2 regions of the Bradyrhizobium sp. Ken01 genome follow, and region 1 is predicted to be linked to the other one. Evidence: predicted binding sites of a transcription regulator. Region 1 holds the regulator's gene; the other holds the start of a gene.
What was found. The regulator PhoB, encoded in region 1, activates phosphate uptake and scavenging genes when phosphate is short. The targets are predictions, from matches to a motif close to TGTCATNNANCTGTCAT.
Positions count from the first base shown of each region.

Region 2: AC0L3S_RS02090 (RNA degradosome polyphosphate kinase) is a predicted target of PhoB. The motif match lies at 3,514-3,530, and genes of this name have one in related genera.

Region 1 covers NZ_JBVVPC010000030.1:7,337-15,335, reverse strand. The annotation lists gene argF (ornithine carbamoyltransferase) at 1-636, opposite strand, end outside; gene AC0L3S_RS25640 (acetylornithine transaminase) at 636-1,838, opposite strand; gene AC0L3S_RS25635 (GcrA family cell cycle regulator) at 2,294-2,806, shown strand; gene phoB (phosphate regulon transcriptional regulator PhoB) at 3,035-3,742, opposite strand; gene phoU (phosphate signaling complex protein PhoU) at 3,757-4,473, opposite strand; gene pstB (phosphate ABC transporter ATP-binding protein PstB) at 4,484-5,305, opposite strand; gene pstA (phosphate ABC transporter permease PstA) at 5,302-6,147, opposite strand; gene pstC (phosphate ABC transporter permease subunit PstC) at 6,152-7,141, opposite strand; gene pstS (phosphate ABC transporter substrate-binding protein PstS) at 7,241-7,999, opposite strand, start outside.
Region 2 covers NZ_JBVVPC010000002.1:27,813-35,811, forward strand. The annotation lists gene ppx (exopolyphosphatase) at 1-1,232, opposite strand, end outside; gene AC0L3S_RS02090 (RNA degradosome polyphosphate kinase) at 1,248-3,440, opposite strand; gene AC0L3S_RS02095 (P-loop NTPase family protein) at 3,569-4,246, opposite strand; gene AC0L3S_RS02100 (CDP-alcohol phosphatidyltransferase family protein) at 4,340-4,882, opposite strand; gene purM (phosphoribosylformylglycinamidine cyclo-ligase) at 5,038-6,111, shown strand; gene purN (phosphoribosylglycinamide formyltransferase) at 6,126-6,779, shown strand; gene AC0L3S_RS02115 (cold-shock protein) at 6,875-7,081, opposite strand; gene AC0L3S_RS02120 (autotransporter outer membrane beta-barrel domain-containing protein) at 7,460-7,999, shown strand, end outside.

The sequences.
Region 1 (7,999 bases):
CGGCGCGCCGGTCGCCTTGATGAAGTCGCGCATCGCCTTTTTCGGCGCGAGCTCTGGAGGCGTCGCGACATTGAGCTGGAACTTGAAGCGCTCGGCGGCGTGCGCCCAGGACGCCAGCACGTTGTTGTCGTCGCCGGTCCAGGCCACCGTCTTGCCCTCGATCGGGCCGCGATGTTCCTCGTACGTCATGAGGTCGGCCATCACCTGGCAGGGATGCGAGCGCCGCGTCAGGCCGTTGATGACCGGAACGGTGGCGTTCGCCGCAAGCTCAAGCAGGGCATCGTGGTTGAGGATGCGGATCATGATGGCGTCGACATAGCGCGACAGCACGCGCGCGGTGTCGGCGATGGTCTCGCCGCGGCCGAGCTGCATCTCGGCGCCCGTGAGCATGATGGGCTCGCCGCCGAGCTGGCGCATGGCGACGTCGAAAGACACCCGCGTCCGCGTCGAGGGGCGCTCGAAGATCATCGCCAGCGTTTTGCCTTCGAGCGGCCTGACCGGCTGATGCGCCTTCTGCTTCGCCTTCATCGCGGAGGACGCGGCCAGCATGCGCTTGAGCTCCGACAGCGGCAGCTCGTTGATATCGAGGAAGTGCTTCGGTGTTTTCTTGGGTGCTTTATCGGGCGACTTGCTCATCAGCTTGCCGCCCGCTTGTTGCCGGACAACGCCGTGCAGGCGCGCTCGAGCCGCATGACGCTGTCCTCGATCTCGGCTTCGGTGACGATCAAAGGCGGCAGGAAACGCACGACATTGTCGCCGGCGCCGACGGTGAGCAGCTTCTCTGCGCGCAAGGCGGCAACGAGATCGCCCGAAGGCACCACGGCCTTGATGCCGATCAGGAGGCCCTCGCCGCGCACTTCGCTGACGACATCAGAGTGACGGTCGATCACGGAGGCGAGCTTCTGCTTGAGCAGCAGCGACATCCTCTGCACGTGGTCGAAGAAGCCGGGCTTGAGCATGACGTCGAGCACGGCGTTCGCAGCGGAGATCGCGAGCGGATTGCCGCCGAAGGTCGAGCCGTGCGAGCCCGGCGTCATGCCGGACGCCGCTTCCGCGGTCGCAAGGCAGGCGCCGATCGGAAAGCCGCCGCCGAGCGCCTTGGCCAGCGACATCACGTCGGGTTCGACGCCGAGGCGGCGGTACGCGAACAGATCGCCGGTGCGGCCCATGCCGGTCTGCACCTCGTCGAAGGCGAGCAACAGACCCTTCTCGTCGCAGAGCTGACGCAACGCCCTCAGGAAGGCGGGCGTTGCCGAACGCACACCGCCCTCGCCCTGGATCGGCTCGATCAGGATGCCGGCGGTCTGCGGACCGATCGCCTTTTTCACCGCGTCGAGATCGCCATGCGCAACCTGGTCGAAGCCCTCCATCGGGGGTCCGAAACCTTCGAGATATTTTGCCGAACCCGTCGCAGCCAGCGTCGCCAGCGTGCGGCCATGGAAGGCGCCTTCGAAGGTGATCATGCGATAGCGGTCTGGATGGCCCTTCGCGGCGTGATAACGGCGCACGACCTTGATCACGCATTCCAGCGCCTCGGCGCCGGAATTGCAGAAGAACACGAAGTCCGCAAAGCTCTCGTGGCAGAGGCGAGCGGCGAGACGCTCACCGTCCGGGCTCTGGAACAGGTTCGACATGTGCCAGAGCTTCGTGGCCTGCTCCTGCAACGCCGCGACCAGCGCCGGATGGGCATGGCCGAGCGCATTCACCGCCACCCCGGAGGTGAAATCGAGATAGCGCTCGCCGTTGGTCGCGATCAGCCAGCAGCCTTCGCCACGCTCGAAACCGAGGTCGGACCTGGCGAAAACGGGGAGCAAATGCGGCGCTGCGCTGTTAGTCATGACGGTCACTTGAATGTTGCGGACGGAGTGAGCGTGCATTGCGCAACGCACCATCGACCGGCCCGGAAAACGAAACGTGCCGCCTCTTGAGGGCGGCACGCACGACTATCTTAGGCCTGGTGAAACGGGTGTCAATGCCGTCCGGAAAGCCTCACGAAACGCTGAATCCGTAGTCTTGCGGTGCCGATTTTGCGGGATTTAGCCACGGAACATGTGGAAGCGAGTCGGCGGACTCTTGCGCGGGAGTCACGCCATATTGTAGCGTTTGAATTGTCAGATACGACATCTCGTGCAGTGGTTCTGATCTTTAAGTCCTTATGTACCGGCGTAAACGTTCGGGCGTTCAAGACGCGCCCGGCGAGCCTTAAGGGATTCTGGCGGCACGGGTTTTTGAAGGCTTAGGCATTCGCTGCGAGGCCCCAGGATGGCTGGCGCGCAGCGAGGGAAAGGGTGCAATGACGGTTTTGACCTGGTCCGATGATCGCGTCGAGCAGCTGAAAAAGCTCTGGGAGGCCGGACTTTCGGCCAGCCAGATCGCGGCGGAGCTCGGCAATGTGACCCGCAATGCCGTGATCGGCAAAGTGCACAGGCTCGGCCTTTCGGGCCGCGCCAAGAGCCCTTCGTCGGCAGCGCCCCGGCCGCGCAAGGCGCGCCCCGCGCAGCACATGATGCGGGTGAGCCGCCCGATCTCGCGCGGCAACACCGCACTGGCGCAGGCCTTTGAGGTCGAGGCTGAGCCGGATCCGGTCACATACGACAACGTGGTGCCGATGAGCCAGCGGCTGTCGCTGCTGGAATTGAACGAGGCGACCTGCCACTGGCCGGTCGGCGATCCGTCGAGCCCGGATTTCTTCTTCTGTGGTGGACGGGCTCTGTCCGGCCTGCCCTATTGCGCCCAGCACTCGCGCGTTGCGTACCAGCCGGCATCGGATCGGCGCCGCGCACCGGTGAAGCCGGGTCCGCGGTAATCACGGCAAGTCGTCGCGCGAAGACAGTTCAACAATTTCAGTGTCGTCCTGGCGAAAGCCAGGACCCATACTCCGAGCACGCAGTAGTCGTGCGGAAGGGGTCACTCCGAGTCTTCGCCAAACCACGTTCGGTGGTTATGGGTCCCGGATCAGCGCTCGCTTCGCTCGCTTGTCCGGGACGACGTCGGAGAATTCGGGGACAGCTCGCCAGCAAACAAGCCTGCAACCCTACACCTGCTCCGCCTTGGCAAAACGATCATCCAGCGCGTAGCCGGCGCCGCGGACGGTGCGGATCGGGTCCTGCTCGCGGCCGAGATTGAGCAGCTTGCGCAGGCGGCCGATATGCACGTCGACGGTACGCTCATCGATGTAGATGTCGCGGCCCCAAACGCTGTCGAGCAGTTGCTCGCGCGAGAACACCCGGCCCGGATGCTCCAGGAAGAACTCCAGCAGGCGATATTCGGTCGGACCGAGATCGATCGGCCGGCCCGAGCGCGCCACGCGGCGCTTGTCGCGGTCGAGCTCGATGTCGCCAAAAGCAAGCACGGTGGCGAGCCGCTCGGGGCTCGCGCGCCGCAGCAGGCCTTTCACGCGCGCGAGCAGCTCCGGCACCGAGAACGGCTTGACGATGTAATCGTCGGCGCCGGTCGCAAGACCCCGCACCCGTTCGCTCTCCTCGCCGCGCGCGGTGAGCATGATGATCGGGAGCTGCTTGGTCTCGGGACGGGTGCGAAGCCGCCGGCACAATTCGATGCCTGACAGGCCCGGCAGCATCCAGTCGAGCACGATCAGATCGGGGATGTGCTCCTTGAGGCGAGTGTCGGCGTCGTCGCCGCGCATCACCGTCTCGACGTCATAGCCGTCGCCTTCGAGGTTGTAGCGGAGAAGCTCCGTCAGAGCTTCCTCGTCCTCAACCACCATAATGCGTGCGCCCATCGGGTCGTCGCTCCTTAAGTGTTCGGTACCGTGTTGGCGAAGGTCGTCATGTCGCCCTTCGGCCGCTTGTCGGTGATCGCCTGTCCCTCGATCATGTAGAACACGGTCTCGGCGATGTTGGTGGCGTGGTCGCCGATCCGCTCGATGTTCTTGGCGCAGAACATCAAATGGATACAGAACGAGATGTTGCGCGGATCCTCCATCATGTAGGTAAGGAGCTCGCGGAACAGCGAGGTGCAGATGGCGTCGACCTCCTCGTCGCCCTTCCACACCGCCATCGCCGCCGGCAGATCATGCGCGGCATAGGCGTCCAGCACCGACTTGACCTGCTGCTGCACGAGGTCGGTCATGTGCTCGAGGCCGCGAAACAGCTTGAGCGGATGGAAGTCCGTCTCCAGTGCCGCGACGCGTTTGCCCATGTTCTTGGCGAGGTCGCCGATGCGCTCGAGATCGGTCGCGACGCGCATGGCGCCGACGATCTCGCGCAGGTCGACCGCCATCGGCTGGCGGCGGGCGATGGTGAGCACCGCACGCTCCTCGATGCGCTTCTGCAGCGCGTCGAGTTCGGTGTCGATGGCGACGACGCGCTGGCCGAGCGGGACGTCGCGGCGGATCAGCGCGTCGACGGACTCGACGATCATGCGCTCGGCGATGCCACCCATCTCGGCGACCAGGCGGGTGAGTTCCTGGAGGTCGGTATCGAAGGCCTTTGCGGTATGTTCAGAACCCATGTCGCGTCTCCTAGCCGAACCGGCCGGTGATGTAATCCTGCGTGCGCCGGTCAGTCGGCGACGTGAAGATCTTGCTGGTGTCGTCGAATTCGATCAGCTCGCCGAGATACATGAAGGCGGTCTTGTCGGAGACGCGCGCCGCCTGCTGCATGTTGTGAGTGACGATCGCGATCGTGTAATCCTCGGACAGCTCCTGGATCAGCTCCTCGACCTTGGCGGTCGAGATCGGGTCGAGCGCCGAACAGGGTTCGTCGAACAGGATCACCTCGGGCCGCACCGCGACGGTGCGGGCGATGCAGAGGCGCTGCTGCTGGCCGCCCGAGAGCGACAGGCCGGAGGCGTTGAGCTTGTCCTTGACCTCGTTCCACAGCGCGCCGCCGCGGAGTGCCTTTTCGACGCGGCCGTCCATCTCGGACTTCGAGATCTTCTCATAGAGACGGATGCCGAACGCGATGTTCTCGTAGATCGTCATCGGGAACGGCGTCGGCTTCTGGAACACCATGCCGACGCGGGCGCGCAGCAGATTGAGGTCCAGCTTGCCGTCCAGGATGTTGGTCTGATCGAGCATGAGCTGACCGGTGGCGCGCTGGCCGGGATAGAGGTCGTACATCCGGTTGAAGATGCGCAGCAGGGTCGACTTGCCGCAGCCCGACGGACCGATGAACGCCGTGACGCGGTTGGCGCCGAGCGTCAGGTTGATGTTCTTCAGAGCGTGGTGCTCGCCGTAATAGAAGTTCAGGTTGCGCACGGTCACCTTGGGGGGCGCCTCCGGCAGCACCGGCGCGTGGGGCAGCCCACCGGCCGCGCTCATCGATACGGAAAGATCACTCATTTTGCGGTCCTCTCGGCGCCAAGGATGCGCGCGCCAATATTCAGGGCAAGAACGGTCAGCGTGATGAGCAGCGCCCCGCTCCAGGCCAGCTGCTTCCAGTAGGCATAGGGGCTCTGCACGAAGTTGTTGATGGTGACAGGCAGGTTCGCCATCGTCTTGTTCAGGCCGAGGCTGAAGAACTGGTTCGACAATGCGGTGAACAGCAGTGGCGCGGTTTCGCCGGCGACACGAGCGGTCGCGAGCAGCACGCCGGTGATGAGGCCGGAGCGCGCGGCGCGATAAGCGATCCGCTTGATCACCAGCGAACGCGGCAGGCCGAGCGCCGAGGCCGCCTCGCGCAGCGCGTTCGGAACCAGCAGCAGCATGTCCTCAGTCGTGCGCAGCACCACCGGGATCACGATGACCGCGAGCGCGAGCGAGCCCGCGATCGCCGAGAAGCCGCGCATCGGCACCACCACCGCGCCGTAGATGAACAGGCCGATGATGATCGAGGGCGCCGAGAGCAGGATGTCGTTGATGAAGCGGATCACCGAGGTCAGCTTGTCGTTGCGGCCGTATTCGGCGAGGTAGGTGCCGGCAAACATGCCGAGCGGCGCACCGATGCCGACGCCGATCACGGTCATGATCAGCGAGCCGACGATGGCGTTGAGCAGGCCGCCCTCGTTCGATCCGGGTGGCGGCGTGTTCTCGGTGAACAGCTGGACATTGAGTCCCGCCAAGCCGTTGTAGAGCAGCGTGATCAGGATCAGCGCGAGCCAGGTGACGCCGAAGGCGGTTGCGGCGATGCAGAGCCCGCGGACGACGATGTCCTTGCGGCGGCGGCGTGAATAGATCGGGTTCATGGCGCTAGTTCCCAGCCTTCTTTTCCAGCCGCATCAGCATCAGCCGCGCCGCTGCGAGCACGAAGAAAGTCAGCACGAACAGCAGGAGGCCGAGCAGGATCAGGCCGGACTGGTGCAGGCCGTCGCTCTCGGCGAACTCGGATGCGATCGCCGCCGAAATCGTGGTGCCGGGGGCGAAGATCGACGACGATATCCGGAACGAGTTGCCGATGATGAAGGTCACCGCCATGGTCTCGCCGAGCGCGCGGCCCAGCGCCAGCATGACCCCGCCGATGACGCCGACGCGGGTGTAGGGGATCACCACGCTGCGGACGACTTCCCAGGTGGTACAGCCGACGCCGTAGGCGGCTTCCTTCAGGACCGGAGGCACCGTCTTGAACACATCGACCGAGATCGAGGTGATGAATGGCAGCACCATGATCGCGAGGATCAGCGCGGCATTGAACAGGCTGAGATAGGACGGCGGTCCCGCGAAGATCGCGCCCAGCACGGGCACGCCGTCGAAGATCTTGATCATGAAAGGCTGGAACGTGTTGGCGAGGAACGGACCCAACACGAAGAAGCCCCACATGCCGTAGATGATCGAGGGGATGCCGGCGAGCAGCTCGATCGCCATGCCGATCGGGCGGCGCAGCCATTGCGGGCAGAGCTCGGTGAGGAAGATGGCAATGCCGAGACCCACGGGAATGGCGATCAGCATCGCGATGAAGGAGGTGACGAGCGTGCCGTACATCGGCCCGAGCGCGCCGAGCACCGGCGGATCGGCGGACGGCGCCCAGCGCTGCGTCCACAGGAACGAGACCCCGAATTCCTTCATCGCCGGGAAGGCGCCGACGATCAGCGAAATGATGATGCCGCCGAGGATCAGAAGCACCGAGATCGCGGAGAGCCGCGTGATCCAGTAGAAGGTAACGTCGCCGAGCTTGAACGCGCTCAAGGCCTTGGCGCGATCATACGGTCCGGCGTCGTCGATTACATCGCTCTGAACGGCCATCTCTGCCACGCCGATCCCCTGTACGAAAATAGTATACGTTTTTTGTTGGTCCGTGCCCCGGATGCGGCGCAGCGCATCCGGGGCACGAGCGTCGCGAGCCTAGCTCTTGATTTCGGCAGCCCAGGTCTTCTCGATCAGCTGGACGACCGGGTCCGGCATCGGGATGTAGTCGAGCTCTTCAGCCGCCTTGCCGCCGTTCTTGAAGGCCCAGCGGAAGAACTTGATGGCTTCCTGCGAGGACGCCTTGTCGGTGGCATCCTTGTGCATGAGGATGAAGGTCGCCGCCGTGATCGGCCAGGACTTCTCGCCGGGCTGGTCGGTCAGGATGACGTAGTAGCCGGGAGCCTTGGCCCAGTCGGCGTTGGACGCGGCCGCCTGGAACGCTTCGACGGTGGGCTGCACCGGCTTGCCGGCCTTGTTGACGAGACCGGTGTAGGTCAGCTTGTTCTGCTTGGCATAGGCGTACTCGACATAGCCGATCGAGTTCTTGGTCTGGCTGATGTTGCCGGACACGCCTTCGTTGCCCTTGGCGCCGACGCCGACCGGCCACTCGACCGCGGTACCCTCACCGACCTTGCTCTTCCAGTCCGCGCTGGCCTTGGCGAGGTAGTTGGTGAAGTTGAAGGTGGTGCCCGAGCCGTCCGAACGGCGGACCACGGTGATGGCCTCCGAGGGCAGCTTCACGTTCGGGTTGAGCTTCTTGATCGCGGCGTCGTCCCATTTGGTGATCTTGCCGAGGTAGATGCTGGCCAGCGTCTCGCCGTCGAACACCATCTCACCGGGCTTCACGCCCTCGATGTTGACGACGGGAACGATGGCGCCCATCACCATCGGCCACTGGACGAGGCCGTCCTTCTC
Region 2 (7,999 bases), on a different contig from region 1:
TCGCTGAGGCCCGCATAGCGATAGAACACGGACAGGCCGACGAAGGCGCGCTCGGTGTGGGTGATTGCGCCGAAATTGCCGTTGACGACGAGGCTCAGCGTCTGCTCGCCGCGATGATCGGGATGCACGCGCCAGCCGATGTCGGACAGCAGGCACGCGGCATGGCGCAGACGGCGGTCCTCCTCGGTCTCGCGCAACTTCACCACGCGCGCGAGGCGGTCGGTCCAGGCGATCAGCTCGCGCGCGTGCTTGGCCGAACGCGACAGCAGCTGGTTCAGCTCCTCGGCCGCGCAGATCAGTCCGTCCTTGTTGCGTTCGGACTCCGGCAGCTTCTCGTGCAGCAGGCCCTCGCGTACGCCGAAGGTCGAGAACACGATGGTCTTCGGCTTCGCCACCCGAATGATGTGCTCGAGCACCAGTGCGGCATAGGTGAGGAGCGGGCGCCGGGCATCGGCGACGATCTCGATGTCGGCGAGCATGCCGGCGGCCGCAAGCCGGCGCAGGCGGCGGGAAAAATCGAGCGCCTCGGCCGCCGAAATCGAATAGCCGTGCATCACCTGGAGCGGATAGCCGCTCTGGATGATGTGGATGCGCGCAAGCGCGCGCCAGGTGCCGCCGACGGCGTAGAAGCTGCGGCCGCGGCCCGCGGTGAGCTGCGGCACCCCGTCGAGCGCTTCGCGCACGATGCGGTCGGCGCGTTTCAGGGATTTATGCGCGAGGTCCTGCAGCGCGAGGCCGCCGAGCGGCAGCGTCACGCCGCTGCGCACGGTGTTTTTGCGCACGTCGATCAGTTCGAGCGAGCCGCCGCCGAGATCGCCGACGATGCCGTCGGGATGGTGGATGCCGGAGATCACGCCGAGCGCCGACAGCCGCGCCTCGCGCGGGCCCGACAGGATCTCGATCTTCACCGCGCAGATGCGCTCGGCTTTGGCGATGAAGTCGGGGCCGTTGGAGGCGTCGCGGCAGGCGGCGGTCGCAATCGCAAACACCCGTCCGACCTGCATCACTCGGCACAGCGCACGGAAGCGCTTGAGCGAGGTCAGCGCCTTGTCGACGGCGTCGGGCGCAAGCAGTCCCGTGCTCTGCACCTCGCGCCCGAGACCGCACAGCGTCTTCTCGTTGAAGATGGGAATGAGGCTCCGCGTCAGCCCCTCGTAGACGACGAGCCGGACCGAGTTGGAGCCGATGTCGATGACCGCGACGCTCGAGCCGCGCTTGCGCGGCCGCTTCACGTCGACGATCCCGGATCAGGATTGATGACGTTCATTACGGCGCGTGAGGCGGCGCGGCGAGGATTCCTTGAGCGACTTACCACGGCCAGACAGACTCGGATTTGTCATGAAGTAGTTGTGGACGTTGAAAGGCTCCTCGCCCTTCGCGGTCTTCATACGCGTTGAGGACCCGTCCGGCAACAATTGCCAGCTCTGTTCATTGTCCTTGAGATTCGCGACCATGATCTGTTCGAGAACCTGCTGATGCACCGTGGGATTTTGCAGCGGACACAGCACCTCGACGCGGCGGTCGAGGTTGCGCGGCATCATGTCAGCCGAGGAGATATACACAGCCGCTTTCGCGCTCGGCAGGCCCTGGCCCATGCCGAAGCAGTAAATTCGGCCGTGTTCGAGGAATCGTCCGATGATCGACTTGACGCGGATGTTCTCCGACAGGCCGGGAATGCCGGGCCGTAGGCAGCAGATACCGCGCACCACGAGCTCGACCTGCACGCCGGCCTGTGAAGCCTCGTAGAGCGCATCGATGATGTCGGGGTCGACCAGCGCGTTCATTTTCATCCAGACCGCACCGGGCCGCCCGTGCCGTGCATGCGCGGTCTCGCCCTGGATGTGCTCGATGATGCGCTTGCGCAAGGTCAGCGGCGACACCGCCATCTTTTCCAGGTCGCTCGGCGCGGCATAGCCGGTGATGAAGTTGAACACGCGGGCAGCGTCGCGGCCGATGGTTGGATCCGAGGTGAAGTAGGAGAGGTCGGTGTAGATGCGCGCGGTCACCGGGTGGTAATTGCCGGTGCCGGTATGGACGTAGGTTGTGAGGCTGCCGCCCTCGCGCCGCACCACCATCGACAGCTTTGCGTGCGTCTTCAGTTCGAGGAAGCCGTAGACGACCTGCACGCCGGCGCGTTCGAGGTCGCGCGCCCAGCGGATGTTGGCCTCCTCGTCGAAGCGCGCCTTCAGCTCGATCAGCGCGGTCACGGATTTGCCGGCTTCGGCGGCTTCCACGAGCGCGCGCACGATCGGCGAGTTGCTGGAGGTGCGGTAGAGCGTCTGCTTGATGGCGACGACGTCGGGGTCGCGCGTCGCCTGCTGGAGGAACTGCACCACCACGTCGAAGGATTCATAGGGGTGATGGACGACGAGATCCTTCTGCCGGATCGCAGCGAAGATGTCGCCGCCTTGCTCGCGCACGCGCTCGGGATGGCGCGGCACGTAAGGGGTGAATTCGAGGTCAGGCCGGTCGAGACGGGTGAGTTGCGAGAGCTCGTTCATGGCGAGCACGCCGTCGACCAGGAACACCTCGTCGTCGGCGGTCGACAGCGCATGCTGCACGAAGCTGCGCAGCTGCTCCGGCATCTTGGCGTCGATCTCGAGCCGGATCACCGAGCCGCGGCGGCGGCGCTTCAGCGCAGTCTCGAACAGGCGGACGAGATCCTCGGCCTCTTCCTCGATTTCGAGTTCGGAGTCGCGGATGACACGGAAGGCGCCCTGGCCGTGCAGATTGTAGCCGGGGAACAGGCGGTTGATGAACAGCGCGGTGGCCTGCTCCAGCGAGATCAGCCGAACCACCTTGCCCTCGGCCGGCAGGCGGATGAAGCGGTCGATCTTGCCGGGCATGCGGATCAGCGCGTTCATCTGCTTGCCATCGGCGGCGCGCGTGAGCTGGAGCGCGATGGTGAAGCCGAGGCTCGGAATGAACGGGAAGGGGTGGGCCGGGTCGATCGCAAGCGGTGTCAGCAGCGGGAACACGTTGCTGAGGAAGTAGTCCTCGACCCAGGTTCGTTCCGCCTTGGTGACTTCCTTGCCCTCGACCAGCACGATGCCCTCGTCGGCGAGCGTGCCGCGCAGGTCGCGCCAGATTGCCTGCTGGTCGGAGGCGAGCTGCGAGACGGTTCGGTTGATCAGCGCGAGCTGCTCGGACGGCGTCAGACCGTCGGGGCTGCGCTCGGCAATGCCCTCGCGCACCTGGGCCTTGATGCCGGCGACGCGGACCATGAAGAACTCGTCGAGGTTGTTCGCTGAAATCGACAGGAATCGCACCCGCTCCAGCATGGGATGGCTGGGATTGACCGATTCCTCCAGGACGCGGCGGTTGAAGTGCAGCCAGGAGAGCTCGCGATTGATGAACCGCTCAGGGTTCGATGCGATCGCAGGCGGGCCCTCGGCTTCCTGGGCTTTCTCTTTAACTTCAATAGCTTGCGCAGAATCCATCAGAAGTCGATCCATCCAGTTCGCCCCAATTTGCGACTTACGCGCAAAACCCGCGGGAGCATGTGTTAGAGCGATGACGTTTCGATGACATTGATGTTCCGCCGCCCGGCCGCGTCAAGCCGCCTTGGTCAGACATCCCGGAGCAGCTCGGCCGCCAGCGCCCTTGTGACGGGGCGGCCGAGGCGCAGGGCCTCGCTGTCCAGCAGGTCCACAGCCCGTCGGGCGGCGGCCGAGGACCGCTCCAGGCGAGTGGCGAGGTAGCTGACCACGCTCTCGTCCACCGCGAGCTGGCGGTCGGTGCAGAATTTGACGATCAGGCCGCGGAAGAGCTGGTCGTCAGGCGGCAGCAGCGAGACAACGGGGACGGCGCGGAGCCGCGAGCGCAGGTCGGCGAGTTCGATCTCGAGAGAAGCGGGCGCCTCGCGTCCGGTGAAGAGGACGTAGGCGCCGTCCTCGCGGGCCAGATTCATCAGATGGAACAGGGCGCGCTCGTCGAATTGCCCGGCCTTGGGATCCTCGACCACCAGCGCGCCAGTGGCGAGCGCAGCCGGGACGGCCTCGGCGGTCAGCCCATTGGCCGTGGTCGAGCGGGCGCCTGAAGCCTCGGCCCAGATCGCGGCGAGATGGCTCTTGCCGCTTCCTTCCGGGCCGGCCAGCCACATGATCCGATTCGGCCATTCCGGCCAGGCGTCGATGAGGGCAAGGCCGGCGGCGTTGACGGGGCCCTCAAGGAAATTGTCCCGGCTCAGGCTCTCCGCATGCGGAAGCGAAAACGCCAATTGTCGGGGATGAACGCGGCCTGGCACGCTTGCTTTGCTCCGTGCCGGCGTGCCGGCTTCGTTTGAAGAGATGCGACTTGATCGAGCGGGAGTTGGCCTTTTGCGGGGCCGCTTCCCAACTCATTTGGCCTCGATCGTGCTCATGTGCCGCAACCACTCGACAAGATAGAGCGACACGGAGGAAAGCGTGAAGACCGTGACGAGGCCCATCAGGATGATATCATAAGGACCGGCTTTGAAGCCGAAGGCGAGGGCGGCCAGCACCAGCGCCGCGAACGCCACCTGGGCCACAGTGTTGAGCTTGGATACCTTCGAGGGCTTCATCTCCACAGGCCGGTCGAACAGCCACGATATGATCACGGCAGCGACGATCATGATGTCGCGCGAGACCACCAGGATGACGATCCAGCGCGGAATCGCGCCCCAGATGCCCAGCGCCATGTAGATCGAGACCAGCAGCGCCTTGTCGGCGAGCGGGTCGAGCAAAGCGCCGAGCTCGCTCGTCATGTTGAAGCGCTTGGCAAGGAAGCCGTCGACCGCGTCGCTGATACCGGCGATCAGGAAGACGGCGAACGCCACCTCCATTTGGCTCGACACGATGGCCCAGACGATGATCGGGACCAGCATGATGCGGCCCAAAGTAATGATGTTCGGTATACTCACACGGCGCTTCCCGGCACCCGGCCTGACCTCGAATTCGGCCCTTTGGAGGCTGAACCGGTTGATATCTCTACATAGTATACGGAGGCGCGCCATGCGAGCCATTGCGCGTCCCCGGAATTCGACGTAACCAGCCGCAAACCCACTGGAAATCGGGCATGACCGACCGCAAAAACGGCCTCACTTACGCCGATTCAGGCGTCGATATCGACGCGGGCAACCGCTTGGTCGACCTGATCAAGCCGATGGTGCGCGCAACCGCACGTCCCGGCGCCGACGCCGAAATCGGCGGATTCGGCGGCCTGTTCGATCTCAAGGCGGCCGGTTTCAAGGATCCCATCCTGGTGGCCGCGACCGATGGCGTCGGCACCAAAGTCAAGATCGCGATCGAGACCGGCCTGCATGGCGGGATCGGCATCGACCTCGTCGCCATGAGTGTCAACGACCTCGTGGTGCAGGGCGCCGAGCCGCTGTTCTTTCTGGACTATTTTGCCTGCGGCAAGCTCGATCCGGAGGCGACCGCGTCGATCGTCGCCGGTGTCGCCGAAGGCTGCCGCGAATCCGGCTGCGCCCTGATCGGCGGCGAGACGGCCGAGATGCCCGGCCTCTACAAGGACGGCGACTACGACCTCGGTGGCTTTGCCGTCGGCGCCGCGGAGCGGGGCACGCTCTTGCCGCGCAAGGACATCGCCGCCGGCGATGCCGTGATCGGGCTCGCCTCGTCGGGCGTGCACTCCAACGGTTTCTCGCTGGTGCGCAAGATCGTGGAACAATCCGGCCTCGGCTTCGGAGCGCAGGCGCCGTTTGCGCCCGTCATGACGCTCGGCGGCGCGCTGCTGACGCCGACACGTCTCTACGTCAAATCCTGCCTGCGCGCGATCCGCGAGACCGGCGCGGTGAAGGGGCTCGCCCACATCACCGGCGGCGGCTTCACCGACAACATTCCGCGCGTGCTGCCGAAGCATCTCGGAGTCGGTATCGATCTGGCGCGCCTGCCGGTGCTGCCGGTGTTCAAATGGCTGGCCGCGCAGGCCGGCATCGCCGAGCTCGAAATGCTGCGGACCTTCAATTGCGGGATCGGCATGATCGCGATCGTCGAGCCGGACAAGGTCGAAGAGGTCGTCGAGGTCTTCGCCGATGCCGGCGAGACCGTGGCACAGCTCGGCACTGTGATCCCGGCCGAGGGCGAGCACCGCGTCGTCTATAACGGCCATCTCGATATGGCGCTGTAGTGACCGGCGCTGTGATGAAACGCCGCGTCGCCATCCTGATTTCCGGCCGTGGCTCCAACATGGCTGCGCTGATCAAGGGCGCGGCCGCGCCGGATTTTCCGGCGGAGATTTCGCTCGTCATCTCGAACAAGGCCGATGCGCAGGGGCTGGAAAGGGCCAAAGCGAGCAGCGTGAAGACGCTGGTGATCGAAAGCAAGCCGTTCGGCAAGGACCGCGCCGGATTCGAGAAGGTGCTGCAAGCAGCGCTCGATCAGCACGGCATCGAGCTGATTTGCCTCGGCGGCTTCATGCGCCTGTTCACGGCCGAATTCACCAAGGCGTGGTACGGGCGGATGCTCAACATCCATCCCTCGCTCCTGCCGTCCTTCCCCGGTCTCGACCCGCACGGCCAGGCGTTGCGCGCCGGCGTCAAGCTGTCCGGCGCGACAGTGCACTTCGTGATCCCCGAGACCGACGCCGGCCCGATCGTGATGCAGGGCGCGGTGCCTGTGAGCGATCACGATACCGCGGCCACGCTGTCGGAGCGTATCCTCGAAGTCGAGCACCGCATCTATCCCGCAGCACTGAGCCTGCTCGCGACCGGCAAGGTCCGGATCGAGGGCGATGTGTGCAAGACCGCCGGCAGCGGGCCGTCGGAGAATTTTCTGGTTGCGCCGTTGGTGCGGTGAAGCGCCGTCGCACTCGGAAACTTCCCATCCCAAACAAAAACCCCCGGCAGAGCCGGGGGCAACGTCATGATCTCTTGCGCAGACCGCGAGAGAAATCAGGAAACCTTGAGGTTCTCCGCGGATGCCTTGCCGCGGTTCTCCACGAGGTCGTATTCAACCACCTGATTTTCATTGAGGGTCGAGAGTCCGGCGCGCTCGACGGCGGAGATGTGGACGAAGACGTCCTTGTCACTGCCGTTCGGCTTGATGAACCCATAGCCCTTGGTCGGGTTGAACCATTTGACGGTGCCCTTTTGCGGCATCCTCAGTCTCCTCCGCTAGATACAAAAACGACGCGGCCGCTTTTCGCGTGCCACGCCACAAACGGGCTTCCGGTAGTCTGTTCGAGTCTTGAGTCTCAATGTCGCGAAACGCACAGTCGAGCGGCCAATTCCGATTGTGTCCGATATTGCAACATGAAAATCGCCCGTTAGCAAGCCGCGCGCGAATTTCAAGAGCCCGACCGGAGTACCCGACCGCAATTTGCGACCTGTGGCCGCGGAACCACAATCGGAAGCAATGCCTTTGCCTGGACGCGCCAGCCGGTTGACCCTCAGTAACAGTTCGGCACAAATCGCGGCACGCGTGCGCAGCTCCTGTTGCATTTTTGCGCGCCGCCCTTTGCTTCGGGATTTGTCGCCATGTGCTGCATTTCGCAGCCCTCAGAGACACGGCAGGCGATCAGGCTGAACCGCGTCCGCTGGATCGCGGCTGCCGTGGCGTTTGCTCTCATCATGGTGCTGTCGACAACATCAGGCTTTGCGCAAAGTTCGACGCCCACGCCGACCCCGACACCCACGCCGTCACCGACGCCGATTCCGATGCCGACAGCGACCAATCACGACCAGTCGGCCGGCAACAGCGCGCTCAATCTCGGCTCGAATTTCCTGGAGCGGCTCGGCAACCAGGCGTCTGGCGGCGTCAACCGGGCGTTTCGGACCAATCCCGGCGGCGGCGGCGCATCGGCGAGCACGGAAGATCCGCGCTACCGCACCTGGTTCGAGGGCTACGGCATCTCGGTCCGGACAGATGCGCAAGGAGACTTTGTCGGCGACAAACGCAAGACGTTTGGCGGTGTCGCAGGCTTTGGCGCGCGGCTCGCGCCGGGTGTCAATCTCGGCTTCTCCGTCGACCAGAGCCACACCGACATCGACGTGCCGCTCGCACTTCAATCCGCGACG